One region of the Microbacterium sp. zg-B185 genome, then DNA from elsewhere that is predicted to be linked to it. Evidence: predicted binding sites of a transcription regulator. Region 1 holds the regulator's gene; the other holds the start of a gene.

Region 1 (14,254 bases):
CCGGCCCGTCGGCGCGGGGATCGTCGGGCGTCTCGGACGGGGTCACGGGATGCTGGTTGCCTATCTCTGCGCTGGGGGCGGGTCGCACAGGTCGGTGCGTGCGCGCTTCAACTCTAGCGGAGGGGTCTGTGGGAGGCCGGGAAGCACCGTGGCCGGGTCCGATGTCCGCCCGGGGTCCCCGCCGGCGCGGTGCGATCGGCGGCGGATGCGGTGCTCCCACCTCGTACCCTGGAGGCATGCCCCGACTTCAGGCTGATGCCGACCCGAACCGCTGGGTCGCCGTGACCGGTTCCCTGATGTTCGGCGGTCGCCGGCACCGCAAGGCCGCGATCGGCATGCTGCTCGATCAGGCCACGCGTGCGCTCGGCGCGTCCGGGACGCCGGCCGACGGCGGCAGTCCGCGCCGCCGCGGTGGCTTCGCAGCGTGGGCGATGAGCCAGGCCACCCCGTTCCTGATGCGCCGCGCGGCGGGCCGCGTGCTGGTGTGGGTGTGGAAGGCGGACCCGGAACTGCTGGTGGTGATGGCTCAGGTTCAGGAGGCCACCGCACAGCTGCGCGCCGCGCGCGCCTCGCTGCCGATGGAGTACGACGACACCGAGTCGTTCCGCGGCACGTACCTCGGCATGGGCGAGAAGCTGGTGATCCCGCTGCCCCCGGATCAGCGCACGCCGCCGTTCGCGACGTACACATGGGATACCGGCACCCACTTCGTGACCGTCACCGCGGTGTGCGGCGACCGCGAGCGGTTCGGCACGGTGATCGGCGCCGTCGACGATCTGGCGCGCACCCTGCGGATCGTGGATGACCTGGCGGTCGGCGAATCCCCGGAGGTCCTGCGGATCGAGCCCTGAGCCATCCGCGCGGCCGGCACGCCGCGCTCCGCGGAGGGCGCTGCGGTTCAGCGCGGCGCCGTGCCGGCGGTGTCCCCGGAGAGCCAGCGCAGCCAGCGCGCGTCCGGGTCGACGTCCAGCACGAGCGCGCGCACGAGCAGGGTGAGCGGGATCGACAGGATCGCGCCGAGCGGGCCGATGATGAAGGTCCAGAAGATGACCGAGAAGAAGCTCAGCGTGAGGGTGAGATCCACCGCGTCGCTGACGAACTTCGGCTGCACCAGGACCTGCAGCACGACGTTGACCACGCTGTAGATCGCGATCACGACGAGCATCAGCGGCCAGCCGCCGACGACCAGGGCAAGCAGTGCGGGCGGGATCAGGCCGATGACGAAGCCGATGTTGGGGATGAAGTTGGTCACGAACGCGAGGATCGCCCACACCACCGGTGCCGGGACCCCGATCGCCCACAGCGCCAGTCCGTCGAGGACCGCGACCAGAGCCCCGAAGGTGGCGTTGACGACGTAGTAGCGGCGTACGCCGGAGTTGAAGAGCCGGATGCGATGGACCACGGGGGTCGCGGCGGTGCCGAAGGCCGCCTCGGCTCGGCTGTAGCGGGCCCCGTCGACGGCCATGAAGATCACATACGCCAGGACGAAGAACATCGCGGTGAGGATCCCTACCGCCGTTCCGCCCACGGATGTCACCGCCGACACGATGCTCGACGGCTCGAAGACGGATGCCGCGGCATCCGAGGCCTCATCGCTCAGGCCCACCGTTCCGAGCCAGTCGACGAAGCCGCCGGCCGCGTCGCGCAGCTGGTCGGTGTAGTCGCCGACGAGTCGGACGAACTGCGTGCCCGCGAAGAACAGCAGCACCCCGAGGACGGCCAGGATCAGGTAGGCCAGGCCGATCACCGCGGTCGTGGCCAGCCAGCGCGGCCAGCGGTGGCGCTCCAGCCCGTGCCGGACCGGGTGGCAGATGATCACGATGACGCCGGCCAGCACGAGCGGGCCGACCAGCTCGCGGGCGAAGAACAGGCCGGCGAGCGCGATCACCGCTGCGGCCAAGCCGAGCAGAAGCCGTAGGGAGGGCGCCATCGCGGGCGGGGGAACCCGGCCGGAATCGCTCATCGTGCGTCCGCGTTCTCGGCGGGCGGGCGTGGCAGGCGAGCGCTGATGTCGTCGATCTTGTGCGCCACATCGCGCAGCTGTCCACGGGTGGCCGGCTCGTCGGCGTCCCGGCCGATGGCCGCCCGCTCCAGCACCCAGGACGCCAGCGTCGCCGTCACCACACCCACCAGCGCGACGCCTCCGCACATCAGCAGCACCGCGATCGTGCGGCCCCACGGGGTGACCGGATAGAAGTCGCCGTAGCCGACGGTCGTGACGGTGACGAACGCCCACCAGATCGCATCGCCGAAGGTCTCGATGTTGGCGCCGGCCGCTCCGCGCTCCGCTTCGAGCTCGGCCAGGGCCGCGACCCAGATGAGCACGGCAGCCGCACCGGATCCGTAGATCGCGATGCGACTGCGCAGGGCGGTGCCCGCGGTCTGCTGCAGCATGTGGACGAGGGTGAGCGCCTTGAGCAGGCGCAGCGGCTTGAGGACCGGAAGGACGACGACCAGAAGGTCGAAGATGTGCCTGCGGAACCACGGACCGCGCGGGTGAGCCAACCCCAGCCGCACGGTGTAGTCGACGGCGAAGCTCACCCACGTCAGCAGGATGAACACGCGTGCGACCAGATAGGCGGTGCCCTGAAGGTCGGCGATCACCTGCCAGGAGTACACCACGATGAAGATCACCGAGGAGACCAGAAGCGGCCAGTAGGTCAGCTGCCGCCACCGCTCCTCGGTCATGCCCGAACTTTAGAACCGGCACCGGCGGGATGCCGGATCCCGCGCGGCGCGGCGGCGACCGCACCGCACCCCCGCGTCACTCGTGCTCTGCCAGCCAGCCCCGGGACAGCCGCTTGGGCGCCTTCAGAAGCCACGAGTCGGTGATCACCTCGCGCAGGAAGTCCCGCGTGATGATGTCCAGGCGGACCAGGACGGCCGGGTAGCCGTCGAAATGCGGGATGGTGAAGAAGACATCGGGGTACGCGCCGAGCAGCGCCTCCTTGCCCTCCAGCCCGTCCGTGCGCACCCCCACGACGGCGCCCTCCGGCCAGGACCTGCCCAGCTCCGCCAGCGCGGCGAGGTCGGCTTTGCTGGGACCGCGTTCCCAGACGAACAGGCCGTCCGCGGTGCGCCAGCCCGCGCCGCCGCGATGGCCGTCCACCTTCTCGAACGTCTCCGGAAAGCCCAGCGCGATCGTGCGCACATCGGCCAGAGTGGGCATACCGACAGTGTGCTCGCTCCCGCCTCCGCCGCCAAGCCTCTCCGGAGCGCGCCGGACTCAGCCCTGGGTCTCGGCTGCGCCGACTCCGCCGCGCGAACCCACCGCCTCTTCCGGCGTCCCGTCCGGCGCGTCCGGCACGTTCTCCAGTGCCAGGCGCGGTCGCCAGACCACGATGTCGGTCGCACGCCGCACCCGTCGGCCCTGACGCAGCGTGATCACCGACCCTGTGGCCCCGGCGGCGAAGACGCGCGCACCGGGGCGGTTCTCCAGTTCGGCGCGCATGCGGGCCTCGAGATCGTTGACCCGATGGTGCAGTTCGCGGACGCGATCTTCGAGCTCGATGATGCGGGCGATCGCCGGCAGGCTCATGCCGTCGGAGGAGAGACGGGCGACTTCGCGCAGCTGCTCCACATGCCGCGTGGAATAGCGGCGCGATCCGCCCCGCGTGCGGGCCGGAACCACCAGGCCGAGCCGGTCATACTGCCGCAGAGTCTGCGGGTGCATGCCGGCGAGTTCGGCGGCGACGGCGATCGCGAAGATCGGGGCGTCCTCGTCGATCTCTCGGTCAGCCATCCCTCTCACCTCATCCCCTCTCTCACTGGATCTCGTTGCTCAGCCCGCTGCGGGCTATCCGCGCGCCTTCGACATCAGGTCCGCGCGAGGGTTCTCTTTCGGCTCCAGATCGTGGAACCGCTGAAGCGCCTCGCGGGCCGCCTCGTCCAGATGCGACGGCACCGCGACCTGCACCTCGGCCAGGAGGTCTCCGGTGCCTTTCCCGGTCTGCACGCCGCGGCCTTTCACACGCAGCACCCGGCCCGATGGCGTGCCGGGCGCAACGCGCAGCTTCACGGGATCGCCGCCGAGGGTGGGCACCTCGATCGTCGCGCCGAGCGCAGCCTCGGTGAAGGTCACCGGCACGGTGACCCGGAGGTTGAGCCCCTCCCGGGTGAACACCGGGTGCGGTCGCACCGCCACCTGAACGACGATGTCACCGGACTCGCCGCCATCCGGGGACGGACGCCCCCGCCCGCGCAGGCGGATCTTCTGGCCGTCCGCGACGCCGGCGGGGATCTTCACCTTGAACGGCTTGCCGTCCTCGCCCTGCAGCGTGATCGTCTCGCCGCGGGTCGCGGTGATGAAATCGATCGTCGTGCGGGCGGTCACGTCGGCGCCCCGGCGCGGGCCGCCGTACCCGCGGAATCCGCCCGAGGGCTGGCCGAACCGACCGGAGCCGAAACCGCCGCCCTGCTGCTGGTTGAACATGCTGAAGATGTCGTCGAAGTCCTCCGGCGCCGCCTGGCGGGCGCCACGGCCCTGCCCGAACATGCTGAAGACGTCCTCGAACCCGCCGGGCTGATCGCCCGCCGTGAAACGAGCCCCCGAGCCCATCGCCCGGATCTGGTCGTACTCCTTGCGCTGTTCCGGGTCGGAGAGCACCGAGTACGCCTCGCTGACCTCTTTGAACTTGGCCTCCGCCTTCGCGTCACCCTGATTGGAGTCGGGGTGGTACGTGCGCGCGAGCTTGCGGTAGGTCTTCTTCAGGTCGGCCTCGCTGACGCTCTTATCGACACCCAGGACCTTGTAGAAGTCCTTGTCGAACCAGTCTTGACTGGCCATCCAGTGATCCTCCTGCTTACTCGGCCGGCACCGCGACGACCACCTTCGCGGGCCGCAGTTCGACCGAACCCAGGCGGTAGCCGACTTCGACGACCTCGAGGATCGTCGGCTCGGTGGTCCCCGGTGTCGGCGCCTGGAAGATCGCCTCGTGCTGCTGCGGGTCGAAGGGTTCTCCGACGACGCCGTACGCGACGGCACCCAGCTTCTCGGCCAGCGCGCGCACCTTGTCGCCGATCGCCGCGAGGGGGCTGCCCTCGACCAGATCGCCGTGCTTGTCGGCGCGGTCGAAATCATCGAGCACCGGCAGGAGACCCTTCACGGCCTCGCCCCTGGCTCGTTCGATCTCGCGCTCGCGCTGGTCCTCGGTGCGCCGTCGATAGTTGGCGTACTCGGCCTGCAGCCGCTTGAGGTCGACCATCAGGGGCGCATCCGGGTCGGCGGCACCGGCGTCCTCGGACGCGGCATCGACGGTCTGCGCGGCGTTCAGGATGTCCTCGACCGTCCAGCCCTCGTCGGATTCGCCCGGCTGCGAGTCGGGGCCGGAGACCTGCGCCTCCGACCCCTCCTCGTCCGGTCGAACCTCGTCGGCAGGCTCGCGATCAGCGCTGTGCTCTTCGAAGTTCTTGTCCGTCATGGCTACTTCTTCTCTTCGTCCTCGTCGTCGACGACCTCGGCGTCGATCACATCCTCATCGGATGAGGCGGCCCCGTCCGCGGCGCCGGCGCCGGCCGAAGCATCGGCCCCGGCATCCGGAGCGGACTGCGAAGCCTGACCGGACGCGTAGATGGCCTCGCCCAGCTTGCCCTGGCTCTGGTTCAGCTTGTCGAACGCGGTCTTGACCGCGTCGTCGTCCTCGCCGGCCAGCGCGGCCTTGAGCGCGTCCACGTCGGCCTGCACCTCGGTCTTGACGTCGGTGGGCAGCTTGTCGTCGTTGTCCTTGATCAGCTTGTCGATCGAATACGACAGCGTCTCGGCCTGGTTGCGGACCTCGGCCGACTCACGGCGCTTCTTGTCCTCGGCCGCGTGCTCCTCGGCCTCGCGCACCATGCGCTCGATGTCCTCCTTCGGCAGCGACGAGCCGCCGGTGATCGTCATCGACTGCTCCTTGCCGGTGCCCTTGTCCTTGGCGGACACGTGCACGATGCCGTTCGCGTCGATGTCGAACGTGACCTCGACCTGCGGGATGCCGCGCGGCGCGGGGGCGATGCCGGTGAGCTCGAACGTGCCCAGCGGCTTGTTGTCGCGGGTGAAGTCGCGCTCGCCCTGGAACACCTGGATCGCCACCGACGGCTGGTTGTCATCGGCCGTGGTGAAGGTCTCGCTGCGCTTGGTCGGAATCGCGGTGTTGCGCTCGATCAGCTTCGTCATGATGCCACCCTTGGTCTCGATGCCGAGGCTCAGGGGGGTGACGTCGATCAGCAGCACGTCCTTGCGCTCACCGCGCAGGACACCGGCCTGCAGTGCGGCGCCCACGGCGACGACCTCGTCCGGGTTGACGCCCTTGTTGGGCTCCTTGCCGGCCTCCTGCTTGACCAGTTCGGCGACGGCGGGCATGCGGGTGGATCCACCCACGAGCACGACGTGGTCGATGTCGGAGACCTTGATGCCGGCCTCGCGGATGACATCCTCGAACGGCTTCTTCGTGCGGTCCAGCAGGTCCTTGGTGAGGTCCTCGAACTTCGCGCGCGTGATCGTCTCGGACAGCGAGACCGGTCCGCTGTCGGTCAGCGACAGGTAGGGCAGGTTCACGGAGGTGGACATGGAGCTGGAGAGCTCCTTCTTGGCCTGCTCCGCGGCCTCCTTCAGACGCTGCAGCGCGATCTTGTCGTGGGAGACGTCCACACCGGTGGTGTCCTTGAACTGCTTGATGAAGTAGTCCACCAGACGCTGGTCCCAGTCGTCACCGCCGAGGCGGTTGTCACCGGCGGTGGAGCGCACCTGGATGGTCGAGAAGTCGTCGTCCTTGCCCACTTCCAGCAGGGACACGTCGAACGTTCCGCCACCGAGGTCGAAGACGAGGATGAGCTCGTCCTCCTTGCCCTTGTCCAGACCGTAGGCGAGGGCGGCCGCAGTCGGCTCGTTGATGATGCGCAGCACGTTCAGGCCGGCGATCTCACCGGCTTCCTTGGTCGCCTGGCGCTCGGCGTCGTTGAAGTACGCGGGCACGGTGATGACGGCATCCGTCACGGTGTCACCGAGATACTCCTCGGCGTCGCGCTTGAGCTTGCCCAGAATGCGCGCAGAGATCTCCTGCGGGGTCCACTTCTTGCCGTCGACGTCGAACTTCCAGTCGGTGCCCATGTGGCGCTTGACCGACGAGATGGTCCGCTCGACGTTCGTGACGGCCTGGCGCTTGGCGGTCTCGCCGACCAGCACCTCGCCGTCCTTGGTGAACGCGGTCACGGACGGGGTGGTACGGAAGCCTTCGGCGTTCGCGATGACCTTCGGCTCGCCGCCCTCGAGGACGGCCACGACAGAGTTCGTGGTTCCCAGGTCGATTCCAACAGCACGGGCCATGTGTTTCTCTCTCCTTGTTCAGGGGCGGACGAATCCGGACCCCGGGTGGTGTGAAGTCGTTGGCGGGCAACCCCGAACCGGAGACGTGAGCCTCGGCCTCGAAGGGGTTGAGCCGCGATGACTCAAGGTTACCGGAGGTCGCTCGAGCCTGTCAAATGAACTTGATAAGGAATGGCTCAACTTTGCGGTCTCCGGTGCACGCAGGCTGCGGCGTACGGCTCCGGCTGTCAGGATGGGCCCATGCCCCTGCCGTGGGAGTTCCGAGAGCCGATTCAGGGCGACCGGGTGAGCCTGGATCTGCTCCGCCCCCACGACTTCGACGCGCTGTACCCCATCCAGTCCGATCCCGAGGTCTGCCGCTACCTGCTCTACGAGCCGCGCTCGCCGGAGCGCGTGCGGGACGTCTTGGACCGGGATGCCGCGGCCACGCGCCTGGCCGCGCCGGACGATTACCTTCAGCCCGCGATCCGCAACAGCGCAGGGCAGCTGATCGGGACCATGTATCTCAGGCTCGCCAGCGTGCCGGATAAGGCCGGCGAGCTCGGCTGGCTCCTGGATCCTCGTTTCCAGGGGCGCGGCTACGCCCGAGAGGCCGCCGGACTGCTCCTGGACCTGTCGTTCGGCGAGCTCGGCCTGCACCGGGTCTTCGCCGAACTGGACCCTCGGAATGCGGCATCCGTCGCGCTGTGCGAACGACTCGGGATGCGCCGTGAAGCGCACTTCCGCGAGCACATGTGGTTCAAGGGCGAGTGGGCCGACACCGGCGTCTACGCGATGCTGGAGCAGGAGTGGTCCGCGCGGCGCGCCTGAGCGCCGCTAACCGGCCGTGGCGGAACCCGCGTGGCGCTTGGCCTCGATGCGTCGGGTGGTCTGGATGAACCGGCCGGAATCCGGGATGCGGGCAAGGAGCGGGCCGGCCACCATCGTGATCAGGACATAGGCCGTCGCGAGGGCGGCGAGGGACCGGTCCACGCCGGCCGCGACGGCCAGGGCCGCGATGACGATGGAGAATTCGCCGCGCGGCATCAGCGCGAAGCCCGCGCGCCAGCGTCCGGCCTCACCGATGCCGGCGCGCCGCGCGGCGATGTAGCCGGTCAGGAGTTTGGTGCCCATCGTCACGATCGCGAGCAGGATCGCCGGCACGAGCATCGAGAGCAGCTCGCCGGGATCGGTGGAGAGGCCGACGAAGAGGAAGAACACCGCCGCGAAGAGGTCCCGCAGCGGTGTCAGCACGCGCTGCGCGTGCTTGGCGGCAGGCCCGGAGATCGCGATGCCGACCAGGAACGCTCCGACGGCGGCCGACACGTTGGCGCCCTCGGCGAGGCCCGCGACCAGCAGCGTCAGGCCGAACACCGACAGCAGCAGGACGTCGGCCTCCTTGGACCAGACGAGGCGGGACACGATCCTGCTGTGGCGCAGCGCGACGTACAGGATCAGCGCGACCGAGGCGAGGGCGACCACCACCGAGACGGTGCCGGCCAGCAGGCCGGTCCCGACCAGGAGCGCGGTCAGCACCGGAAGGTAGAACGCCATGGCCAGATCCTCGATGACCAGGATCGACAGCACGACGGGCGTCTCGCGGTTGGTGAGACGGCCGAGGTCCTGCAGGACCTTGGCGACGACGCCGGACGAGGAGACCCAGGTGATGCCCGCCATCGCGACCGCGGCGACCGGGCCCCAGCCGAGCAGCAGCGCCAGCAGGGCCCCGGGAACCGCGTTCAGCGCCATGTCGATCAGGCCGGCGGCCTTCGATCCGTTCAGGCTGGAGACCAGTTCGCGTGCGGTGTATTCCAGTCCCAGCATAAGCAGCAGGAGGATGACGCCGATCTCGGCGCCGATCTCGATGAATTCCTCGCCCTGCGTGAAGGGGAAGAATCCACCCTCGCCGAATGCGAGACCGCCCAGCAGGATCAGCGGGATCGGTGAGATCTCCAGGCGAGACGCCAGCCGGCTGAGCAGCCCGATCCCGAGGATGAGCGCGCCGATCTCGACGAGGACGAGCGCGCTGTGGGCCATCCGCTGCGATCAGGTGCCGCTGACGATGCGGACGAGGTGGTCGAGGCCATCACGCGTGCCGACGACGACGAGCAAGTCGCCGCTGCGCAGAACGTCGTCCGGCCCCGGAGCGGGCAGGATCTCGGTCGCCCGCACGATCGCGACGATCGAGCATCGGGTGCGGGTGCGGGCTCTGGTGTCCCCGAGCGGGCGAGCCACGAAGGGAGAGTCGGCGCGCACCGGGATCTGCTCGACGGCGAGGCCTTCGACCTGATGGCGCAAACCGGCCAGTTCGGTGAGCAGGACGGAGGCGCCGAGCACTTCGGACAGGGCGATCGCCTCGTCGTCGCTGAGGGTGATCGTCTCGCCGGCACGGTCGGGATCGTCCTCATCGGACAGCGCGATCTGACGGCCGCCGTCGCGGAGGTTCAGTACCGAGAGCCGGCGGCCCTCCTCGGTCACGATGTCGTGGCGGACACCGATTCCAGGCAGCTCGGCGCGTTCGACGTGGGCAGGCATGCGTACATAATGGCACCGTCCGCGGTACCGGCGTCGTCGCTTCCGCCAGGCGGTGCATGCCGGGGTAGCCTGAGCAGGCCGCAGAGACGCGGCCCGCGTGCACTGCCGCACCCGCCGTTCACCGAAGGGCCCTACCGTGACGGACATGAGCGATCCTGATCTTCGTGGGACGACGCCTGAGGGGCCGCAGTTCTCCGGCGTCACCCCGACCGATGCGCTGGCCACGGCGATGGCCGCGGAGGAGCGTCCATCCAGCACCCGCAAGCGCATCGTGCTGGCCTGGGGCCTGTGGGACTGGGGCTCGGCGGCGTTCAACGCGGTCGTGACCACCTTCGTCTTCACGGTGTACCTCACCAGTTCGGCCTTCGGACCGACGGGCACGGTGGAGGCGCTGCTGGGCTGGGCGCTGGCCGGCGCCGGGCTGGTGATCGCCGTGCTCGCACCGGTGACCGGGCAGCGCTCGGACACCTCGGGGCGCCGCAAGCTGTGGCTGGCGGTGAACACGTACATCGTCGTGGCCGCGACGGCGGCGATGTTCTTCGTGGAGCCCGACCCGTCCTTCCTCTGGCTCGGACTGCTGCTGGTCGCCGGCGGCAACGTGTTCTTCGAGTTCGCCGGCGTCAACTACAACGCAATGCTCTCGCAGGTGTCCACACCGCGCTCGATCGGCAAGGTCAGCGGCTTCGGCTGGGGAATGGGCTACATCGGCGGGATCGTCCTGCTGCTGATCGTCTACTTCGGCTTCATCGAGGGACTGTTCGGGGTGCCCGAAGGCGACGGGCTGCCGGTCCGGGCCGCGGTGCTGGTCTCGGCGGCCTGGTTCGGGCTGTTCGCGCTGCCGGTCCTGTTCGCCGTTCCCGAGTACCGCGGCGCAGGGGTCCGGCGGCAGCGCGTCGGGTTCTTCGCCTCGTACGTGCGCCTGGGACACGACATCGCGAAGATGTGGCGGGAGTCGCGGCACACGGTGTGGTTCCTGCTGGCCAGCGCCGTCTTCCGCGACGGCCTGGCGGGCGTGTTCCTGTTCGGCGGCGTGCTCGCGGCATCCGTGTTCGGCTTCTCCCCCGGAGAGGTGATCATCTTCGCCATCGCGGCCAACGTCGTCGCCGGCGTCTCGACCATCCTGGTGGGTGCCCTCGATGACCGGCTCGGGGCCAAGCCGGTGATCGTCGCCGCCCTGGTCGGCCTGATCATCTCCGGCCTGCTCGTGTTCTTCCTGCACGACGGCGGGCAGATCGTGTTCTGGACGGCGGGGCTCGCCCTGTGCCTGTTCGTCGGTCCGGCTCAGTCCGCCTCGCGGACGTTCCTGGCGCGGATCATCCCGCCGGGTCGTGAGGGCGAGGTGTTCGGCCTGTACGCGACGACCGGCCGCGCGGTCTCATTCCTGGCGCCGACCATGTTCGCCGTGTTCGTGTCGGTGTTCGGCGCCGCGTACTTCGGCATCCTGGGCATCGTGCTGGTCCTGGCAGTCGGGCTGCTGCTGCTGATCCCGGTGAAGGCCGTGCAGGAGCGGCTGAAGGACTGACGCCCCGGCAGGCTCAGGCCTGGCGCGGGTCGTCGCGCCCCGGCGGCGAGGGTCGCTGCGCGGTCGGCGCGCTCACTTCGGCCAGGAGTCCGCGAGCTTCGTGAGCAGGCGGGCCAGTTCGGTACGCTCCTGCTCGCTGAACGAGGCGAGCGCCGAGTCGACGGCATTCCGACGCTCGCCGCGGAAGCCCCGGACGATCGCGAGCCCCTGATCGGTCAGGGCCACGCGCGTGCGACGAGCATCGTCCGGGTCTGCTTCCCGACGCACCAGCCCCATCTGCGCCGCCTGCTGCACCAGGCGCGAGGCGCGGGGCTGATCGACTCCCACCGCATCGGCGAGCTCGTTGACCGACAGCGGCCCGGCTGCCGCGGACAGCGCCTCGAGCAGCCTCAGTCGCGCGGGTCCGCCGATCCGCGGTCCGCCGCCCCACGGCGCTGGACCGCCCATGCCGCCGTGCGTGCCGTGCATGGCGTGCGGACCGCCGCGCATCCAGCCCCCGTCACGGCGATGGTCGCCGGGGTCGCCGTGATGTGCGCCGGGGCCGTGGCTCCCGTCCCACGGCGGTCGCGGCATCCGCCGCCCGCGCAGGCGGGCGAGCGCTGACGCGATCGCGTCGGCGGGATCGGAGGGTGCGGATGTCATTCTTCGAATTTACATGTGTCTTGACATGTTCCGCGACTGCATGTCACCCTACATGTACATGTTCTTCTACATGCAACATCGGTGGCCGCTCGTGCCGCCCCCTGGAAAAGGACTTCTGATGAACGACGAAGACACCAATGTCAACGACCCCTCCTCCGATGAGGGAACCGCCGGCACGCCGGGAGGCGTGCCCACCGACCGTCCGCTCGGGTACTGGTTGCGCACGGTCGACTATCTGCTCAGCCGCGAGTTCGCCGCGGCCTTCGACGGGACCGGCGTCACCCGCCGGGACTGGATGCTGCTCAACGCACTCTCGGGCGACCTCGACCTGCCTGCGTTCGCGGACCGCTTCGTCCGCAAGGGCAAGCGGCTGCGCGGGCTGGAGGATCGCGGCTGGATCGAACAGACCGGCGACGGCACCTGGGTGCTCACCGACCAAGGGCAAGCGGCCCGCGAGCGCCTCGGCGAGATCGTGGAGGGCGTCCGCTCGCGCGTGGCCGGCGCGGTCTCGCCCGAGGACTTCGCCACCACCCTGGCCTCGCTGGAGGCCATCGCCCGGGAGCTGGGATGGGATGAGGGCGCCCGGACGCCGCGGCGGGGGTCCGGCCGTGGGTTCGGACCCGGCTTCGCGGCGGATCACGACACCGCGTCCGACCGCGGCTTCGGTCCTGGGTTCGGTCCTGGGTCCGGTCGTGGGTTCGGTTTCGGTCCTGGGCCCGGTTTCGGTCCTGGGTTCGCGTTCCGCGGTCACGGCCGCGGTCATCACCACGGCCACCACCACCGCGGCAACCACGGCTACGGCTACGGCTACGGCTACGGTCCAGATGAGCACGGCCGCGGCCCCGCGCACGAGCACGGCCACGGCCACGCCCACGCGCACCGGTGCGGGGGCGGCCATCCCCACGAGAGCGAACACGCCTTCGAGCGCGGCTTTGCCGCCGGGTACGCGGCATCGCGCAATGCCGCTGCCTGACGCGCGGCCCTCGCTGATGGGGCGGGGCACCCTGGTGCCTCGCCCCATCGGCGTCTCTTATCGCTCAGCGACCCCACTCTCAACCCGTTGGGCTGCGCGACCGCCCCCGCGTTCCTCCTGCACGAGGCGACGGGTTCAGCCCGCAACCTCGTGCAGGAGGAACGCGGCAAGGAACCCGAGCGTCGCCCACAGACCGGTGAGCGTCCGCTGCTTTTCGAAGGCCTCGGGAATCATGGTGTTGCAGATCATCGCAAGCAGCCCTCCCGCGGCGATCGCGATGACGAATGCGATGAACGCGTCGGATGCGGGCTGGAACGCGAGGTAGCCCAGCAGCGTCGCGACGACCGTGATGAGCGCGATGCCACCCCACAGCAGCGCGACTCTGCGTGCGCTGGAGCCGCCCCTCTTGAGAGCGGCGGTGGACCCGAGCCCTTCCGGGAAATTGCTGATCGCGACGGCGACGACGATCGGGATGCTGATGCCGCCGCCGTGCAGCACCGCCAGTCCCATGACGATCGATTCTGGGATGCCGTCGATCAGGGCGCCGATCGCGATCGCCGCGCCCGTCCCGCTCGCGAATCGCGCGGTGCTGCGCCGGTCCACGATGTTCGCCGGAGCACCCGTCGCAGGCTGAGAGGGCCGAGACACGAGCCAGTCCGCCACGATATACAGGAGCGCCCCGACCAGCAGCCCTCCCGCCGTCGGTCCGACCCCGCCGTCCGACACCGCTTGGTCGACGAGTTCAAATGCCACGGTCGCGATGAGCACGCCGGCGCCGAGCGCCAGGATGCCGGCCACGACCCGCTGCGGGATGTCGACGAACCACGCGATCGCTGCGCCCAGCAGGAGTGTGGCGGCTGCGATGAGTCCGCTCAGCGCGGCCAACCAGACGCCGGTCATGGCCTCAACCTAAACCCAGCGGCGTGAGACCCGAGCAGGTCGTCCGTGCGGCGTCGTCCTCGCGGCGAGCATCGGCTCAGTGGCCGCGCGAACCCGCATCGCTCGATCCCACGTCGGTGCGGTGGAAGTTCTGGAACGAGCGGGATGCCGTCGGCCCACGCTGTCCTTGATACCGATTGCCGTAGGGGCCGGAGCCGTACGGATTCTCGGTGGGCGAGGACAGCCGGAAGAAGCACAGCTGCCCGATCTTCATCCCCGGCCACAGCTTGATCGGCAGGGTCGCGACGTTCGAGAGTTCCAGTGTGACGTGGCCCGAGAAGCCGGGATCGATGAATCCCGCGGTGGAGTGGGTGAGCAGCCCGAGCCGCCCGAGCGAGGACTTCCCCTCCAACCGCGCGGC
Region 2 (14,254 bases), 1.2 Mb from region 1:
AGAACCCACCGGCGCCGATCGGCCTGGGACGACGCGCGGAGGTCCTGGTGTCCTCCACCGCCGCCGCGGCGGGCACCCGCGCCGACACCACCGGCCCGCTCCTGGTCGAGTGGCTGCGTGAGCGCGGGTTCACCGTCAGTGACGCGTCGGTGACAGCGGATGCCGCGGTGGGGCCCGCGCTGGCCGGGATCGTAGCGGACGCGCCGGATGTCGTGCTCACCACCGGAGGCACCGGGCTGCATCCGCAGGATCGCACCCCGGAGGTCACGCGGGCGCTCCTGGACCTCGAACTGCCCGGCATCGCCGAGGCCATCCGCGCGGCCGGACGCGCGGCCGTGCCGACGGCCGCGCTGAGCCGCGCAGTCGCGGGCATGGCGGGCCGCACACTGATCGTCAACCTGCCCGGCTCGACCGGCGGAGTCCGTGACGGCCTGGGGGTCCTGGAGCCGCTCCTCGCGCACGTGCTGGATCAGGCCGAGGGCGGCGGACATGAGTGACCCGCAGCGCTACCTCGCCCTGATCACCGATCAGCCCATCGACCGTGCGGCGGCCGAGGCGTTCGTGATGACCGCCGCCGACGGCGCACTGGTCGTCTTCGAAGGCGTCGTGCGCGATCACGACCACGGGGAGTCGGTGCATGCCCTCGACTATGAGGCGCATCCGGACGCACAGGGCTTCCTCGCCGCCGTCTGCGCCGAGATCGCGCAGGCCTCGGGTCTGCGCGTGGCGGCCGTGCACCGCGTCGGCGCCCTCACGATCGGCGACGTGGCGCTGGTCGCAGCGGTCTCGGCGCCGCACCGCGCGGACGCGTTCGCGGTGTGCGCGCAGCTGGTGGACCTCGTCAAGGAGCGCACGCCGATCTGGAAGCGGCAGCACCTCGCCGCCGGCACGACGGAGTGGGTCGGCCTGTAGCCCGCCCCGTCGACCGCGGGTCAGCCGCCGGAGAAGCGGGGCAGGACGTCCGCGCCGGTTCCGAGCGTGCGCTGCGGGTCGCGACTGACCACGCCGTCCACCAGGATCGAGCCGGAGCGCAGCACCCGCGCCATCGCCTCGCCGTAGCGGGTGACCAGCAGCTCCCGCAGGTCGCCGACGGTGGCACCGGGCACCGAGAGCGTCTCGTCGACGCGTCCCGCGGCATCCGCTGCCGCCGCGAAGTACCGCACCCGGACCTCAGCCACCGATCGCTCCCATCGAACGCTCCGGCGGCACGAAGCCCGGATCGGAGATGCCGTGCCCGGCCTGCTTGCCCCACATCGCCGCACGCCACCGGTCGGCGATGTCCTGATCGCTCGCTCCGCCGCGCAGCAGCGTGCGCAGGTCGGTCTCGTCGTCGCCGAACAGGCACGATCGCACCGTTCCTTCGGCGGTGACCCGGGTCCGGTCGCAGGCGGAGCAGAACGACCGCGTGACGGACGCGATGATGCCGACGGTGGCGGGGCCGCCGTCCACGAGCCATTCCTCGGCGGGCGCGGACGGATCGTCGCGCCCCGCCTCGGTCAGACCGAACCGCCCGGACAGCACGTCCAGCAGCTCGGCGGCGGGGACCATGTTCGCCCGGCGCCAGGCCGCGTCCGCGTCCAGCGGCATCTGCTCGATGAACCGCAGACGCAGCCCGCGCTCGACCGCCCAGGCCAGCAGCGCGGGAGCATCATCGAGCGTCTCGCGCATCAGCACCGCGTTGAGTTTGATCGGGCCCAGTCCGGCACGGACGGCGCCGTCGATGCCGGCCAGGACCGCCGGGAGGCGATCGCGGCGCGTCAGCCGCGCGAAGTGCTCACGGTCGATCGTGTCGACCGAGATGTTGACGCGCCCCAGCCCGGCTCCGACCAGGCGTTCGGCGACCTTGTCCAGGCCGATGCCGTTGGTGGTCATCGACAGATCCAGCCCCGGCGCCGCCGCGGCCGAGCGTGCCACGATCTCGACCAGGTCGGCGCGGGTCAGCGGCTCCCCGCCGGTGAATCGCACTTCGCGGATGCCGAGATCCCGTCCGGCGATGCCCACCAGGCGCGCGATCTCATCGGCCGTGAGCAGGTCGCGTTTGGGGATGCTGGGCAGGCCCTCCTCGGGCATGCAGTAGGTGCAGCGCAGCGAGCACTTCTCGGTGACCGAGATGCGCAGGTCGTGGGCGACGCGGCCGAAGCGATCGACCAGATCGGGCGTGTCCGGGCGCCCGGTCGTATCCGGCGCGCTCGAAGGATCGCGGTGGATCCGCGGCATCCCGAGCTGAAGGGTCGACATGACTTCAGCCTATGCGCACCGCTCGGTGACGGGGCGATGCAGGAGTCCCGTGACAGCGGCAGGGTCGCGTCACTAGTGTGATCCCCAAACGGGAAGGGGCTCTCCCATGTCTTTCATCACTCGTGGCTTTTCCGGCCGACGCGGCGACCGCGATCCGCGGCTCCCCCCGGGCCAGACGCTCGTCGCGGATTGGCCGGTGCTCTCGGCCGGGCCGACCCCTCACGTGGACACCGCCGACTGGGAGTTCTCCATCCGCACCGAGAACGGCGTGCACCGGTGGAGCTGGGACGAGCTGCGCGCACTGGGCGTGGAGGACATCACCACCGACATCCACTGCGTCACGCACTGGAGCAAACTCGAGATGCCCTGGCGGGGCGTTCCGCTGGACAAGATCTGGAAGAGCGTCCAGACCGAACACGAGTACGTCATGGCCCACTCCTACGGCGGCTACACGACCAACCTCCCGCTGGAGGATCTGCTCGACGGCAAGAGCTGGGTCGCGTTCGAGGCCGACGGGGAGCCCCTGGATCCGGAGCACGGCGGGCCGGCACGGCTGCTGGTACCGCACCTGTACTTCTGGAAGAGCGCGAAGTGGGTGCGCGGGCTGGTCACCATGCCCGACGACGACCCGGGGTTCTGGGAGCAGAACGGCTACCACCTGCACGGTGACCCATGGCTGGAGGAGCGGTACTGGTGAGCGGGCCGGCTCCGGCGGATGCGCCCCCCGCGAAGGCGCACCGGCGGGCGGGCTGGCACACGGCGACCGTGACCGACTCCCGGCCGGAGACCCCGACGGCGCGGCGCATCGCGTTCGAGGTGCCGACCTGGCCGGGCAACGACGCCGGATCGCACCTGGATGTCCGCCTGACCGCACCCGACGGGTACCAGGCCACCCGGTCCTACTCGATCGCCTCCTCGGGCGAGGGCACACGCGTCCTCCTCGCCGTCGATGAGCTGCCCGACGGAGAAGTCTCGCCGTTCCTGGTGCACGACCTGCGTGAAGGGGACCAGGTGGAGATGCACGGGCCTCTCGGTGCGTACTTCGTGTGGACGCCCCCACCGGCAGGCGAACCGTCCCGGCCGGTGCAGCTGATCGCCGGCGGCTCCGGCGTGGTCCCGCTGTTCGCGATGGCCCGCGCGCACGCCGAAGCGGACGATGCGACCGAGTTCCGCCTGCTGTACTCGGCACGCACGCCGCAGGACGTGTTCTTCCGCGCCGAGCTGGAGCAGCTCACTGCCGCCGCTCCCGCGCTGTGGCTGGATTTCGTCTACACCAGACAGGTTCCGGAGGGGTGGCCGACCGGTCCCGGCCGGATCACCCGCGAGGTGCTGGACGCGGCGACGCTGCCCGCGGCATCCGACCCGCTGGTGTTCGTGTGCGGCCCGACGCCGTTCGTGGAGACGGTGGCGGGGTGGCTGGTCGAGTCCGGGCACCGGCCCGGCAGCGTCCGTACCGAGAGATTCGGAGGCTCGTGATGACGAAGTTGGATGGAAACGTCCTGGCCGGACGCCTGGTGGACATGCTCGGGTGGGATGCCACCACGGCGGAGGCCCGCTGCACCACGTGCGGCACGCACGGGATGATCGCGGTCGCAGTCGTGTACGCGACGGCGATGGGCACGGTCGCCCGCTGCAGCCACTGCGACAGTGTGCTGGCGACGTTCGTCGAAGGCGACGGTGGTCGCGTCTGGTTCGGCATGCCCGGCATCAGCGCCCTGGAGGTGAGCCGCTGACATGCCCGATCTTCCGGTGTTCACCATCGAGGATCTCGAGGCGGTCCCCCCGTTCGACCGCCCCGCCTTCGACAACGACGACGCCGTCACGCTCGGCCTGCTCGCCGTCGAGATGATCCGCAATCACGGCGGCAATCTCGCCGTGCGCATCGTGCTGCGCGGAGACGAGGTCTTCCTCGCCAAGCTGGGCGCCACCGGCCCGGTCAACGATGTCTGGCTCGCCGGAAAGGCAGCCGTGGCGGAACGGTTCGGCGAGCCTTCGCTGCTGGTGCGACGGCGGCACGAAGCGGCCGGCACGCCGTTCGCGGAACGAACCGACCTCGACCACGACCTCTTCCGCGCGCACGGCGGGGCGGTGCCGATCTTCGTCGCGGGCGAACTCGTCGGCACCATCACGATGTCGGGCGAACCGGATGTCATCGACCATGCCGTCGCGGCGGAGACCCTCCGGCGCTTCCGGTCCCTCTGACCGCGGATCCGGACCGGACGTGTCCGCGGTGGTCCCTACAGTGGGCCCCGGCGCACCCGCGCCGGAGGAAGGGCAGCGACATGGACTGGAAGATCGAACTCGTCGTCGTGCCGGTGACGGACGTCGATCGTGCGAAGGATTTCTACGGCATGATCGGCTTTTCAGCCGATCATGACCAGGTGCCGTTCGACGGGCTCCGCTTCGTGCAGATGACGCCCCCGGGATCGGCGTGCTCGATCGCGTTCGGCGAAGGCCTCGGTATCGACCTTCCACCCGGGCAGCAGAACACGATCCAGGTCGTCGTGCCGGATGCCGATGAGGCGCTCGCGCACCTCCGCTCGCTCGGCGTGGAGGCCAGCGGCGTGGACGACCAGGCGTGGGGTCGTTTCGTGACCTTCGACGATCCGGACGGGAACACCTGGACGCTGCAGCAGCTGCCTGCCCGCGACTGACCCGGCCGGGGCTGCTATTCGCGCCCTCCCGGCGGACCCAGGACCAGCAGCACCACAAAGACCGCGATCACGGCCCCGGCGATCAGCAGTGCCAGGATCCACGGACGGCGCAGCAGCACCCGCATGAGGCGGTCGTGCCATGCGGCATCGCGCGGATCATCGGATTCCGCGACCCGCCACGCCCCGGAAAGCCGTCCCGTGCGGTCGAGCCAGAGTTCGGTGGGGATGGTCGCGTACGGAATGATCGCGCTCACCACGGCGATCGCCGTCGGCCCGACGCCCCACCGCTGATTCTTGGCGACCAGGATGGCAGTGGCCCCATAGGAGAGGAAGACGAATCCGTGGATGCCGCCGCCGACCGTCACGGCGAGGGGAACGTCCAGGGTCGCCCTGATGATCAGCCCGGTGATCAACAGGGTCCATGAGATGGCCTCGGCGACCGCGAGCGTGCGGAACAGAGTTCGGGGTGCGCGGAACACAGGTCTCCTCTGCGGGTGGCGGAACGTACGAGCCTACGCGGGTCCGGGACCCGCCTCCGCGCGCCCGTAGGCTGTCAGCGATGCGCGAGTTCATCGGAGGGATGGGGCTGCTCGGCCGCGGGTTCGCCTATTGGCGTCGCAGGCCCGGCCTCATGGCGCTCGGACTGATCCCCGCCGGGATCGTCGCGGCGGTACTGCTGGCCGGACTGATCGCCCTCGGTGTCGCGCTGCCCGGGCTCACCGTCGCGATCACCCCGTGGGCGGATGGCTGGCCGGGGCTGTGGGCGACGGTCGTGCGCGTCACGATCGGCACAGCCATGGTGGGCGCTGCGCTCGTGCTCGTGGCGGTCTCGTTCACCGCGCTGACTCTGATCGTGGGCGAGCCGTTCTACGACCGGATCTGGCGGTCGGTCGAGCGTGACCTCGGGGATGCCGAGATCGACGCCGATGCGGGCTTCTGGCGGTCGGTGCGCGATGGTGTCGGATTGTTCCTGCGTGGTGTGCTGGTTGCCGTCTGCGCGGCGTTGGTGGGGCTGATCCCCGTCGTCGGCGGAGTCCTCGGGGCGGTGCTGGCCGTGCTGCTGACCGGCTGGCTGCTGGCCGAGGAGCTTTCGTCGCGCGCGTTATCCGCTCGGGGTGTGCAGCGCGCACAGCGGCGCGTGCTCATGAGAGCCAACCGTGCCCGCGTGCTGGGGTTCGGCGTCGCCACCCAGCTGTGCTTCCTGGTGCCGCTCGGAGCGGTCGCCACGATGCCGGCGGCCGTGGCGGGGTCGACGGTTCTCGCGCGGTCGCTTCTGGACAAGAAGCCGGTGGAGCACTGAGCCGTGTCCGGCCCGCGGACGCACCGGCCCCTCGGACACGAAAGAACGTGCGCCGCGATTGCGGCGCACGTTCTTGTCATGCAGGGATGATCAGGCAGCGACCGGGAGCACCTGTGCGCGGGAGACCATGACTGCGCCGTCCCGTGCGTCGACGGTGACAGCCCCGCCGTCGACAAGCTCGCCGTTGACGAACAGCTCGGCGATCCGGTCATCCACCTCGCGCTGGATGAGGCGGCGGAGCGGGCGAGCGCCGTACTCGGGCTCGTAGCCGTTGTCCACCAGCCAGTCGATCGCGGCGTCCGTGACCTGGAGTGTGACCTCGCGTCCGGCCAGCCGCTGCTCGGTCGCCCCGAGCATCAGCCGCACGATCTCGCGCAGCTGCGCTCGGGCCAGCTTGCGGAAGAGCACGATCTCGTCGATGCGGTTGAGGAACTCAGGTCGCATCGCCTCGCGAAGCTTGCCCATGACGCGGTCGCGCAGATCCTTCTCGCTGCCGAACCCGGTCTCCCCGCCACCATCTGCGACGAACCCGATGGCACCCGATCGGGAGGCGAGGAACTCGCTTCCGATGTTCGAGGTCATCACGATGACGGTGTTGCGGAAGTCGACGGTGCGACCCTGACCGTCGGTCAGGCGGCCGTCATCGAGCACCTGCAGCAGCAGGTTGAACACGTCGGGGTGCGCCTTCTCGATCTCGTCGAACAGCACGATCGAATAGGGGTTGCGCCGCACACGTTCGGTCAGCTGACCGGCCTCGTCGTAGCCGACGTATCCCGGAGGGGCGCCGACCAGCCGCGATACGGTGTGCCGCTCGCCGAACTCGCTCATGTCGAACCGGATCACGTTGCCACCTGTGCCCGTGCCCGTGGAGGGGTCGTCGTACAGGCTCGCGGCCAGGGCCTTGGCCAGCTCGGTCTTGCCGACGCCGGTGGGGCCGAGGAACAGGAACGATCCGACCGGCCGGCGGGCGTCGCCCATGCCGGTGCGGTTGCGACGCACGGCCTTGGCGACCGCGGTGACCGCGTCATCCTGGCCGATCACCCGCGCGTGCAGCTCGTCCTCGAGGGCGGCGAGGCGCTCGCGGTCGGTCTCGGTGAGCCGCTGAACCGGAATGCCGGTGGCGCGGCTGATCACGGCGGCGATCTCCGGCTCGTCCACGACCGCGGTCGGGGCGGGCTGCGAGGTGGCCTGGTTCAGACGCTCCTGGACCTCCGCGATCTGGTCGCGGATGCGGGATGCCTCTTCGTACTTCTCCGCTCCGACGGCGGCGTTCTTGTCCGCCTCCAGCTCGGCGAGCCGGGCCATCAGTGCCGAGACATCCACCTTGACGCCCAGCCGGAGGCGCAGACGCGCGCCGGCCTGGTCGATCAGGTCGATGGCCTTGTCCGGCAGGACGCGGTCGGAGACGTAGCGGTCGCTCAGCTCGACGGCCGCGCGCAGAGCGTCATCCGTGTACGTGACCGCGTGGTGCTGCTCATAGGCGGGCCGCAGTCCGCGCAGGATCAGCACGGCATCCTCTCGGCTCGGCTCCGCGACGCGGACCGGCTGGAACCGGCGCTCCAGTGCCGGGTCCTTCTCGATGACCCGGTACTCCTTGAGGGTGGTCGCACCGACGAGGTGCAGATCACCGCGGGCCAGGCGGGGCTTGAGGATGTTTCCGGCATCCATCGCACCCTCGCCGCCGCCGCCGGCACCGACGACGGTGTGCACCTCGTCGATGAAGAGGATGAGCTCGCCGGCCAGGCTGGAGACCTCGTCCATCGTGGCGGTCAGGCGCTCTTCGAAGTCGCCGCGGTACCGGGTACCGGCCAGCATGGCGGGCAGGTCGAGCGAGATCACGCGCTTGTCACGCAACTGCTCGGGCACCGCCTCGGCGACGATGGCCTGGGCGAGGCCCTCGACGATCGCGGTCTTGCCCACACCGGCCTCGCCGACCAGCACGGGGTTGTTCTTCGTGCGCCGGCTGAGGATCTCGATGGTCTGCTCGATCTCGTCCTCGCGGCCGATCACGGGGTCCAGCGAACCCGCGCGTGCACGCGCGGTCAGGTCGGTGCCGAACTTGTCGAGCATGGGCGTCTGGGAGGCCGCGGCATCCTGACCCTGCTCGGTCACCGGCTCGCCGGTGGGAGACACGGTCTGGCGCGCGCCCTGAAGCAGCGCGTCCGCCGTGACGCCGGCCTGGGCGAGGATCTGCCCCGCCGGGGCGTCCTGGCCGAGGACGAGCGCGAAGAAGAGGTGCTCGGGGTCGACGTAGGTCGAGCCGGAGGAGCGCGCCACCTGGAAGGCGTGGAAGAGCGCGCGCTGCACGGACGGGGTGATCACGGCGCCTTCGACGTCGGCCGGGTCGGATGACTGCGGCAGGCGCTGCTCGGCGGCGCGCGCGATCGCGGCCGGGTCGGCGCCGATGCGCTGCACCGCGTCCTTGGCGGGCGATTCGCTCACGAGGATGCGCAGCACGTGCAGGGCGTCCAGCTCACGCTGGCCGCGCTCCAGCGCGAAGGCGCCGGCCTGCTGCAGGAACTGCTGTGTGCGCAGGCTCAGGAAGCGCGTCAGGTCGATGGACCGCGACGCGCGGGCGCGCTCACCATCGAGGTAGCGCGCAAGGAACTCGTCGAACGCACTCGAGCCGTTTTCGGCATCCTGGGGTGTGAAGTCTTGGGGCATTGTCTCTGGAATCTCTCCTGATGAAACTTGAGTCTTGCTGTGTCAAGTTTAGGTACTTGAGCCAACTCGTATCAACTTAAACGATCTACCGCCGAGGGTATTCCCAGCATCCGCGGGGCGGTTCGCTTTCGCACACGCTGTCGTCCGTCTCTCGGTAGCATCGCGGGAAGGCCACATCCTCCGGCGAGGAGCAATCATGACCGAACTGTCGGACTACATCGATCCGAGCGTTCCGCCCAGCGGCGATGGCTGCGTGGAATGCGACGAGACCGGCTCGTGGTGGGTGCATCTGCGCCGTTGCGCGCTGTGCGGGCACATCGGCTGTTGTGACGACTCCCTGAACAAGCACGCGACAGAGCACTTCCGCGCCACGGGGCACCGCATCATCCGCAGCTTCGAACCCGGTGAGGACTGGTTCTGGGACTACGTTGCCAACGAATACGCGCGCGGTCCGCGGCTCGCGCCGCCGGAGAGCCACCCGCTGAGCCAGACCGTCCCCGGTCCCGCCGATCGGGTGCCGGCGAACTGGCGAGCAATCCTCGAGGCCGCGGCCGAGGCGGACTGAGTCGCCTCAATCCGAGAACGAGTCCAGGACGTCGTTCGCGGGAGCGAAGAACGTTCCCCCGGTGACAGCGGAGGACACGTCCAGGATCCGGTCGTAAGAGCCGACCGGGCGGCCGAGGAACATGTTGCTCAGCATCTGCTCGATCACCCACAGGTCCTTCGAGTAGCCGATGAAGTATGTGCCGAATTCGCCCTGACCGGGGCGGCCGAACGGCATGTTGTCGCGCAGGATGTCGTGCTCCTCGCCGTTCGCGTCGACGATCGTCGCCAGGCCCTTGTGTGATGGGCGCGGGAGAGTGGCATCGTCCAGCTCGACGTTGTCCGCTTTGGTCCGCCCGATGATCTGCTCCTGGACCTCGGTGGACAGCGCCTGCCACGCGTCCAGATCGTGCAGGTACTTCTGCACCACGATGTAGCTGCCTCCCGCGTGCGGAGGATCATCGTCTCCGACGAGCGTCCACTCGATCACTCCGGAGCCGGTGGGATTCTCCGTGCCGTCGACGAAGCCGAGCAGGTCGCGGGAGTCGAAGTAGCGGAACCCGATCGTCTCGTCGGCGACGGCGACCGCATCGCCGAGGGCGTGCAGCAGCAGTCTCTCGAACTCGAAGCACATGTCGGCGCGCTCTGCACGGATGTGGAAGAAGACATCACCCGGCGTGGCCGGCGCCGAGTGGGCACGGCCGCGTACGGCCACGAAGGGGTGCAGCTGGGCGGGCAACGGCAGACCCGTGACGGCCGACCAGACGTCGTGACCGATGCCCACGTTGCACGAGAGTCGGCCACCGAGATCGCGGAAGCCCACGGTGCGGACCATACCCCCGACGTCGCCGAGCACGGCCCTCACCCGCTCGGCCGCCCCATCGGCATCCGTGAGCACCCCGGTCAGGAAGACGGCGGCGCGCGAGAGGGGGGCGCCGATGCTCTGCGGTTGGATCGGCACGCGATCGTGGGTGTCCCCCATGCTCATGGTCGCAGTACAGGAGCGCCCACTCCCGGGGCGGCGTTCCCCGCCGGATGCCGCCGCAGACGTGATCGATCAGCCGTCCGACCCGGGGTCGGTGGTCGGGGTGGGCAGCGGGGCGGGCGCCACGCCCGCGGACGGCCCGAAGCGTATCCACGCGCCGGCCGCGCACTGGTAGAAGGCGACGACTTCGGTGTCGATGAAGATGTCCCCGTCGGTCTCGCACGCATCATTCGCCGGTGTGCCGACGCCGAGGGAGATCTGGGTGCCCGGCGCACCTGGCGCACCCGCTTCGCCGGGAGAGCCGGGCTCGCCGGCCGCGCCCTCGGGACCGGTCTGGCCGGTGAGGTGCTCAGCCGCCGCGGCGCGGATGTTGCCGACGTTCACCCACTCCCCGTCCTGGAACAGATAGAGATCGGCGGTGGAGATGTCGATGTAGACCTCGCCCTCGTCGCCCTTGCCGGCGGCCGGGACACCGGACCCGGCGCGGACTGCGGCACCTGCCGGGAGGATCTCCTCGAGCGCGTCCTCATACTCGTCCGTGCTGGGTTCGCTCGTCGCCGTGGGCGTGGTGAGGGGCTCCGAGACCGGCGCGGACTCGGCCGAGCGTGCGAGCGTTGCGCCCAGGAAGGACGCCACGAACGACAGTGCGATGACCGCCACCCCGATCCAGATCAGCGCGGTGCGGGTGACGCCCGGCGCCGGGGCCGGCCGCGGCTCGGCGGGCGCAGCGGGCGGGCGCGTGATCGGCGGCGTCTTCTCGTTCGCGGGCGGATGCGTGACGGGCGGGGTGGGCGGCTGTTCCTCGTCTCCGCTCACGGCCGTTCCCCGCCGGGGGACCGACCCGAGACCGCGGCGGCACGGGCGTGCACCGCGGACAAACCGTATTCGTACTGGTACTCGGCGGCACGTCGCCGCCGCCGCAGGGCGGCGATCCCCACGGCCGCCGCGGCGGTGGCGATCACGACCGCGGCTGCCCGCGCCTTCGGCTGCATGCCCGACACGGTACGCCCGGAGCGGGCGGCGGGACAACCGTGCGCCGGACGCGGATGACCCCCAGCGAGAACAAGCAGAGCGCGCGGAACTAGCACCGGCGGCGCGTGCGCACCAGGGGGCGTCGCGTCAGGCGAGCGCGACCTACCCTCGGCTTGTGACCAAGCGCAATGTGCCGGAGAGCGTCAGCATCCTGATCCTGGGAGCCGGCGGCGACCTGACCAAGCGTCTGCTGCTTCCGGGGCTGGCGAGTCTGCTGTCCGCGCACGACTACGACGTGCAGGTGCTCGGCGCCGCGCAGGAGGAACGCACCGACGAGCAGTGGCGGCAGCTGATCCGAGACAGCTTCGGACAGGTCACCGATCCACAGAACGCCGACCGGTATCTCGAGTCGGCACGGTACATCACCGCCGACGTCACCGACCCCGAACAGCTGCGCCTCCTGATCCAGGCGTGCGACCACACGCCGATCATCTACTTCGCCCTGCCGCCGGCCGTCACCGCCCGCGTGTGCGCGGCCCTGCGGCAGCTCGACCTCCCCGCAGGCACCCGGCTCGCCCTCGAGAAGCCGTTCGGCACGGATCTGACTTCTGCCCGCGCTCTGAACCGCCTCATCGCGCAACTCGTGCCGGAAGAGCAGGTGTTCCGCATCGATCACTTCCTCGGGATGTCCATGGTGCTCAACATCCTCGGACTGCGTTTCGCGAATCAGTTCTTCGAGTCGGTGTGGAACGGCCGCCGCATCGAGCGCATCGAGATCGTGTACGACGAGCTGCTGGGCCTGGAGGGACGCGGCGGCTACTACGACCGCGCCGGTGCGCTGATCGACATGCTGCAGAGCCACCTGCTCGAGGTGCTCGCGCTCATTGCGATGGAGCAGCCACCGCGGCTGAACGAAGTGGAACTGCGATCGAACGCGGCCCAGATCCTGCGCGCGACCCACGTCTGGGGCGACGACCCGGCAGCCTCCAGCCACCGAGCACGCTATACGGCCGGCAAGGTGGGCGATCGTTCGCTGCCTTCTTACACGGACGAGCCGGGTGTGGACCCGGCGCTGAAGACCGAGACGCTCGCGCAGGTGACGCTCGAGGTGGACACCGCACGGTGGCGGGGCGTGCCATTCGTGCTGCGGTCGGGCAAAGCGCTCGGGAAATACACCACGCAGGTGCGCGTGCGCCTGCGGCCGGTCCCGGAGATCCCCGGATTCGGCGGCGCACCGGCCCCGGACTCCATCATGCTCGACCTCAAGTCCGGGGCGGTGGAACTGGGGCTGACGATGAACGGGAGTGGCGATCCGTTCACCCTCGAGCGCAGCACGCTGGTCGCGAAGAAGGAGCTCGGCGACCTCTTGCCCTACGGCCAGGTGCTGCAGGGCATCGTCGAGGGCGACCCGCTGCTTTCGGTGCGAGCCGACATGGCAGAAGAATGCTGGCGCATCTTCGAGCCGGTGATCAGCGCGTGGCGCAAGGACGAGGTCCCGCTCGAGGAGTACCCGGCGGGGTCTCTCGGCCCGAAGGGCTGGTGAGCCCGCGCTTTGCGGGGTGAGCCTTGCACCTCCTCCCGTCAGCTCTCGTCCGCGAACTTCCCGCGAACCGTCCCGTCCATGGCGTCCGCGAGGGCGTAGATCACCGGCCAGGCGCCCTCTGAGCTGTTGCCGAGTACGGTCACCGTGGTGCGCGTTTCGGGGATGTGGGTGGACCGGAATGATGCGCCGGCGTCGTAGCCCTCCAGGATCAGCGAGGAGTTGCGGCGGCCGAGCCACAGCCCCATCCCGTACCGCTTGTGCTCCGACGGAACGTCGAAGCGAGGACGAATCATCTCCGCCAGGGAAGACGGCGACACGATCCGGCCGTCCAGTAATGCGTTCCAGAACCGGTGCAGGTCGTCCGCAGTGAAGTACATCCCGCCGTCGCCGTTGCCTCTGACCGGGAGATGCAGCACGTTGGTGCGGTTGCCTTGCTCGTCCAGGTAGCCGAGCGCAGCATCCCCGGGGAGGTCATCGGAGCGGAGGAATCCCGAGCCGGTGAGCCCCGCCCGATCGCAGACCTCGGTGTGGACCAGTTCATGAAAACCGCGGCCGGCCACCCGCTCGGCGATGAGCGCGAGCACCACATACCCGCCATTGCAGTAAGAGAATCGTGCGCCGGGCGGGAACTTCTGTGGGAAGCCGTCGAGGGCGGGCAGGAACGCCTCGGTTTCTGCGAGCAGATGCAGCGGAATGGAGAAGACGTAGTCGTCGATCTCTCCGTCGCCGTCCTCTTCAAGGTAGTCGCCGATGCCGGAGGTGTGCGTGAGCAGGTGCTCGATCGTGACCGCGTCATCGATCAGAGGCAGGTCGTCGCCGAGGATCGGACGCACCCGGTCCTGCAGGCCGAGCGTGGCGTCCTCGACCAGTCGCATGATCATCAGCGCGGTGACGCCCTTGTTGCCGCTCGCGGCCGAGATGCGGGTGCTCGGGGTGTTCGGCACGCCGAGGGCGCGGTTCGCGAACCCCTCGCAGCGCTCGAGCGTGCGCCGGTCGCCGACATCGACGGTGAGCACGCCGGTGAACGACTCCGCTGCGATAGCGGCGTCCAGCGCTTCGGGGGTGAGGGGAATGGTCATGGCGGACTCCGTGACGGCGGGGATGGGGTGAAAACTCATGCCGATCGAGTCCAAAAGAGGATGCCGGACCCGGCGGGATGTGCCTCTTACGCTACTTCTCCCCCACCCGCGCGAAAGGTCCTCAGCGGCGGACTCGCTCTGGCCCCTGCTACGTACCGCAGGCTCTCTCCTATGACCCCTAGGTTTGAGTTGGGTCGAGGGAAGGAAGCGGCCGAATGGCACGAGCGGGGCTTACCGGCGACCGTTTGGCGCAGGCAGGTTTCGAGCTGGTCGATG

Evidence for each region. Region 1 encodes HspR, which represses chaperone genes until heat shock. Its sites were predicted from a motif close to AAGTTGAGTCNNNNNGACTCAACTT; they were not measured.
Region 2: a site for HspR is predicted at 8,881-8,905, ahead of QNO12_RS10695 (ATP-dependent Clp protease ATP-binding subunit). Genes of this name have one in related genera too.

The regions. Positions count from the first base shown of each region.
Region 1 is NZ_CP126739.1:3,436,939-3,451,192, forward strand. Features, by position in the region: gene QNO12_RS16305 (glycosyltransferase) at 1-46, opposite strand, end outside; gene QNO12_RS16310 (hypothetical protein) at 237-851, shown strand; gene QNO12_RS16315 (AI-2E family transporter) at 899-1,963, opposite strand; gene QNO12_RS16320 (potassium channel family protein) at 1,960-2,688, opposite strand; gene QNO12_RS16325 (MmcQ/YjbR family DNA-binding protein) at 2,765-3,169, opposite strand; gene QNO12_RS16330 (heat shock protein transcriptional repressor HspR) at 3,227-3,742, opposite strand; gene QNO12_RS16335 (DnaJ C-terminal domain-containing protein) at 3,797-4,786, opposite strand; gene QNO12_RS16340 (nucleotide exchange factor GrpE) at 4,803-5,420, opposite strand; gene dnaK (molecular chaperone DnaK) at 5,423-7,303, opposite strand; gene QNO12_RS16350 (GNAT family N-acetyltransferase) at 7,544-8,113, shown strand; gene QNO12_RS16355 (cation:proton antiporter) at 8,120-9,319, opposite strand; gene QNO12_RS16360 (cation:proton antiporter regulatory subunit) at 9,329-9,817, opposite strand; gene QNO12_RS16365 (MFS transporter) at 9,963-11,339, shown strand; gene QNO12_RS16370 (MarR family winged helix-turn-helix transcriptional regulator) at 11,412-11,981, opposite strand; gene QNO12_RS16375 (MarR family winged helix-turn-helix transcriptional regulator) at 12,100-12,954, shown strand; gene QNO12_RS16380 (ZIP family metal transporter) at 13,090-13,854, opposite strand; gene dcd (dCTP deaminase) at 13,931-14,254, opposite strand, start outside.
Region 2 is NZ_CP126739.1:2,214,831-2,229,084, forward strand. Features, by position in the region: gene moaCB (bifunctional molybdenum cofactor biosynthesis protein MoaC/MoaB) at 1-497, shown strand, start outside; gene QNO12_RS10645 (molybdenum cofactor biosynthesis protein MoaE) at 490-912, shown strand; gene QNO12_RS10650 (MoaD/ThiS family protein) at 933-1,178, opposite strand; gene moaA (GTP 3',8-cyclase MoaA) at 1,171-2,238, opposite strand; gene QNO12_RS10660 (molybdopterin-dependent oxidoreductase) at 2,345-2,935, shown strand; gene QNO12_RS10665 (FAD-binding oxidoreductase) at 2,932-3,714, shown strand; gene QNO12_RS10670 (DUF6510 family protein) at 3,714-3,971, shown strand; gene QNO12_RS10675 (heme-binding protein) at 3,973-4,440, shown strand; gene QNO12_RS10680 (VOC family protein) at 4,521-4,892, shown strand; gene QNO12_RS10685 (DUF3817 domain-containing protein) at 4,907-5,371, opposite strand; gene QNO12_RS10690 (EI24 domain-containing protein) at 5,452-6,192, shown strand; gene QNO12_RS10695 (ATP-dependent Clp protease ATP-binding subunit) at 6,283-8,856, opposite strand; gene QNO12_RS10700 (UBP-type zinc finger domain-containing protein) at 9,053-9,421, shown strand; gene QNO12_RS10705 (Dyp-type peroxidase) at 9,428-10,387, opposite strand; gene QNO12_RS10710 (hypothetical protein) at 10,457-11,200, opposite strand; gene QNO12_RS10715 (hypothetical protein) at 11,197-11,376, opposite strand; gene QNO12_RS10720 (glucose-6-phosphate dehydrogenase) at 11,532-12,899, shown strand; gene QNO12_RS10725 (serine hydrolase domain-containing protein) at 12,938-13,978, opposite strand; partial or broken gene QNO12_RS17025 (TetR family transcriptional regulator) at 14,194-14,254, shown strand, end outside.